DNA from 2 places in the Clostridium sp. DJ247 genome. Region 2 is predicted to be linked to the other one. Evidence: riboswitches for the same ligand, from Rfam matches in the RefSeq annotation. Region 2 holds a riboswitch; the other holds the start of a gene.
What was found. Region 2 has a riboswitch for S-adenosylmethionine ahead of HGI79_RS04290 (O-acetylhomoserine aminocarboxypropyltransferase/cysteine synthase family protein). Riboswitches for the same ligand answer to the same signal wherever they lie in the genome.
Positions count from the first base shown of each region.

Region 1: it holds a riboswitch for S-adenosylmethionine, as region 2 does, so the genes downstream of both, HGI79_RS07410 (methionine ABC transporter ATP-binding protein) here and HGI79_RS04290 (O-acetylhomoserine aminocarboxypropyltransferase/cysteine synthase family protein) in region 2, are expected to answer to the same signal.

Region 1 is NZ_JABAIW010000013.1:56,393-58,598, forward strand. It holds gene HGI79_RS07405 (methionine ABC transporter permease) at 1-43, opposite strand, end outside; gene HGI79_RS07410 (methionine ABC transporter ATP-binding protein) at 33-1,001, opposite strand; SAM riboswitch class I at 1,121-1,231, opposite strand; gene HGI79_RS07415 (ferrous iron transport protein A) at 1,468-1,695, shown strand; gene feoB (ferrous iron transport protein B) at 1,723-2,206, shown strand, end outside.
Region 2 is NZ_JABAIW010000006.1:114,862-117,067, reverse strand. It holds gene HGI79_RS04290 (O-acetylhomoserine aminocarboxypropyltransferase/cysteine synthase family protein) at 32-1,309, opposite strand; SAM riboswitch class I at 1,478-1,581, opposite strand; SAM riboswitch class I at 1,796-1,908, shown strand; gene metF (methylenetetrahydrofolate reductase [NAD(P)H]) at 2,034-2,206, shown strand, end outside.

The sequences.
Region 1 (2,206 bases), on a different contig from region 2:
GTGTTTCCTTTAATGCAGGATATAATACTTCGCTAAATATCATTTGTTTCTACCTCCCAAGCCATAGATTTTGATTCTAAATAATTACATATATTTTTTTTATGTTCTTCATCAGTATTAATAACTAAGCTTCCAAGTACATCATCTCTAAACTTCTCTAGTCTTCCCCAAACTATGGAAAAATCAATATTAAGCTCTCTTGCCATTGATGTAATTACACAGTTTCCACTGGTTTCTTTAGGGAAGAATATTCTTATGTTTACACCTTTATCTGGTAGAGTCCTATCTTCACCCAACAATCTTTTTAAGCTAGCATCTGGTTTTAAAAATAATTGTTCAACTTCTCCAACACTTTTTACCTCTCCATCATCCATAATAGCAATCTTACTACATATTTCTTTTATTACTTCCATTTGATGTGTTACTATAACTATAGTTATATTTAACTTTTCATTTATTGTTTTTAATAGTTGTAATATAGATTTAGTTGTTTTAGGATCAAGTGCAGAAGTTGCTTCGTCGCAAAGTAATATTTTAGGATTCAATGCAAGAGCTCTAGCAATAGCAACTCTTTGCTTTTGCCCACCACTTAATTCTTTCGGCATACTATTTAACTTATCATTAAGTCCTACTAAATCTAGAAGCTTTTCCACTGTTTCCTTAATTTCATTTTTACTAATACCCCATACTTCTAAAGGTAGAGCTACATTATCAAAAACATTTTTTCTCTCTAAAAGGTTAAAATTTTGAAATATCATACCTAAGTTTTTTCTGAAAGCTCTCAAATCTTTCCCCTTTAGGTCCTTTACTTCCTTGTCCATAACTGTTATACTTCCTTCATTGTAGGACTCTAACCCATTTAAGCATCTAAGCAATGTAGATTTTCCAGCACCACTATGTCCTATAATTCCAAATATCTCGCCTTCCTTTATCTCTAAATCTACATTTTTTAATACAGGCTTATTTGAAAATGCTTTATTAACTCTATTAATAGTTATCAATTAATTTTCCTCCTCTTTATAATGTAACCTATGTAATATTAGTTGAATCTTACAAATATTAATTATTTGAACAAAAATAAAAGCCAGAGAAAAACCTCAGGCTATAAATCCACTGTTTCCTCTCATCTCTCAGCTTGCGCTGCTGGAATTAGCACCAACGTATTACTGAACTAAATAATACTGGTTGCTGGGTTTCATAGGGCCAGTCCCTCCGCCTCTCCTGATAAGTTTAAGACTAATATATTAAATTTATTACGCCTCATTATAGCAATATGCATTTTTTTTGTCAACTCTTTTTTGAGTAATTTCGTATTATATCAACTTTTAACACTATTCATATATAAAAACAAAATATTATACAAAAAATAATTAACAAATTAATTTAGTTAATATTGACATTCTAAATGAAAGATGATATCATTAAAACATAATAAATGATAATGATTTTCATTACGAGGTGGTAAAAATGAGTATTTGTGATTTAAGACCTGGCGAAAAGGCTTTAATAGAAAACATATCTGGAGATGAAAGATTGGCTAAAAGGCTGCTTGCTCTAGGTTGTATTGAAGGTACTGAAGTAGCTTTAAAACAATCTGCCCCATTGGGTGATCCTTTAATTATAAACTTAAGAGGTTTTGACCTAGCTATACGTAAAAACGATGCAAAAAATATACTTGTAAAAAATTTGCCTTAAAAATATGTTTTAAACAGGAGGACGAATATGATAACTGCAGCATTACTTGGCAATCCCAATGTTGGTAAAACTTCTCTTTTCAACACGTTAACCGGATCAAATCAATATGTTGGTAATTGGGCCGGGGTTACTGTTGAGAGAAAAGAAGGCATTGTGGATAGTAAAATAAAAATTATAGACTTACCTGGCATTTACGCTATGGATACTTACTCAAATGAAGAAAAGATATCAAAAGAATTTCTCTTGAGTGGAAACGCTGATGTAATAATTAACATAGTTGATGCATCTAATTTGGATAGAAATCTTTATTTGACAACTCAACTTAAGCAATTTAATAAACCTGTCATATTAGTATTAAACATGATAGATGTTGCTAAGTCAAAGGGTATGACAATAGATTATACTTCACTAGCTAAGCAATTGGGTGTTACAGTAGTTCCAATTGTTGCTTCTAAAAAACAAGGTATTGAAGATTTAAAGAAAGTACTTAATGAAACCACTTTTTCAGCTT
Region 2 (2,206 bases):
ATATGTTCTTAAAGGTTCTACCTCTGTTATATTAGATTTGATCTAATGCATCTGAAAGAGCTGCTATTAAGTCATCTGCATCTTCAATACCTATAGAAACTCTTATAAGTTCAGGTTTAACTCCTGCTTGAACTAATTGTTCTTCATCAAGCTGAGAGTGAGTTGTAGAAGCAGGGTGAATTATTAATGATTTAGCATCCCCTACGTTAGCAAGATGAGAGAATATTTCAATTGAGCCTATTAGCTTTTTACCAGCTTCAGCTCCACCTTTTACTCCGAATGTAAATATAGAACCAGGTCCCTTTGGAAGATATTTTTTAGCTAAATCGTAATATTTATTTCCTTCTAGTCCAGGGTAATTTACCCATTCAATCTTAGGGTGCTTGCTTAAGAACTCAGCCACTTTTTTAGCATTGTCTACATGTTTTTGAACTCTTAGTGATAGAGTTTCAAGTCCAAGTGTTAGTATGAAGGAGTTAAATGGAGATATAGCTGCTCCTAGGTCCCTTAAAAGAGATGTTCTAATTTTTATAGCATATGCTAAGTTTCCAAATGTTTCAAAATACTTAAGTCCGTGATAACTTTCGTCTGGTTCTACAAGACCAGGGAATTTTCCGTTATCCCAGTTGAATTTTCCTGAATCAACAATTACTCCTCCTATTGATGTACCATGGCCACCGATGAATTTAGTAGCAGAGTGTACAACAATATTAGCACCAAATTCGATTGGTTTTAAAAGATATGGTGATGCAAAAGTATTATCAACAATTAGAGGTATTCCATTTTTATGAGCAATATCCGCAACTGCTTGAATGTCGATTATGTTAATTCCTGGATTTCCTATACTTTCTATATAAACAGCCTTTGTTTTATCGTTTATAGCTTTTTCAAATTCTTCTACGTTATCAGGGTTTACAAGGTTAACTTTAATTCCAAAGTTCGGTAGAGTATGAACAAATAAAGAATAAGTACCACCGTAAAGAGTTGCAGCAGCAACTATTTCGTCTCCAGCACCAGCAATATTTAATATTGAATAAGTGATTGCAGCCATTCCTGAAGCAGTAGCTACGCCGGCAACTCCACCTTCAAGTAAAGCAACTCTAGTTTCGAAAGCTGCATTTGTTGGGTTTGTTAAACGTGAATATATGTTTCCAAATTTCTTTAAACCAAATAGGTCAGCAGCATCTTGTGCATCATCAAAAACATAAGATGTTGTTTGATATATTGGTATTGCTCTTGATTTAGAAGCTGGGTCAACCTCTTGTCCTCCGTGTACTTGAATAGTATCAAATGATAATTCTTTTGCCATTTTAAATTCCTCCTAAATATGATAATTTATTTTGTTTGGAACTCCTATGAGTTTAATATAGTTAATTTATTATGCCAAATATCTATAATAGTTATTAGCTTAAGGATTTTATGATAAAATAAAAAATCTTCTTGTAGATGAGCTACAAGAAGATTACATTCCTCTAGCTTCTCATCTCCCAGGTATTATACCTGCTGGAATTAGCACCGTTGAATAAATATTCAGGTTGCCGGGCATCATAGGGCCAGTCCCTCAGCCGCTCTGGATAAGAAGTTCCGTATTTGATTGATAACATCATACCAAGTATTAGTACATAATGTCAATACCTAAATTAAAATAAATGAATATATTTTGCGGATAGTCATCGGATAAATCTTTGTTTTGTGCGGTGTAACATGGACATATATTTTATATATACACAAAAATAGTATTGACAATAACAAAAAAAAATATTATTATTAGCAATAAATGTTATTATAAAAACGTTTCTTATCAAGAGAGGTGGAGGGACTGGCCCTGTGAAACCCGACAACCGGCATTTTTATATAAATGTATCGGTGTCAATTCCTGCAGAATGCTTTTATTCTGATAGATAAGAAGAGAGCTAGAAGTGATTATGTAATTTTCATGTAAGCTACTTTTCTTGTGGAAAGGTAGCTTTTTATTTTAAAATAATTATAGATAACCATGTCTTAAATTGTAAATAGATAAAGGAGAATTATACATGTTTATAAAAGATATACTTTCAGAAAAAAAACAAACTGTTTCATTTGAAATATTCCCACCTAAAAAGGATCAAAATTTAGATAGTATATATAAAACCATTGCGGAGCTAAGCAAGTTGAAGCCAGATTTTATTAGTGTAACTTATGGGGCTGGTGGAAGCAGTAAAGATAG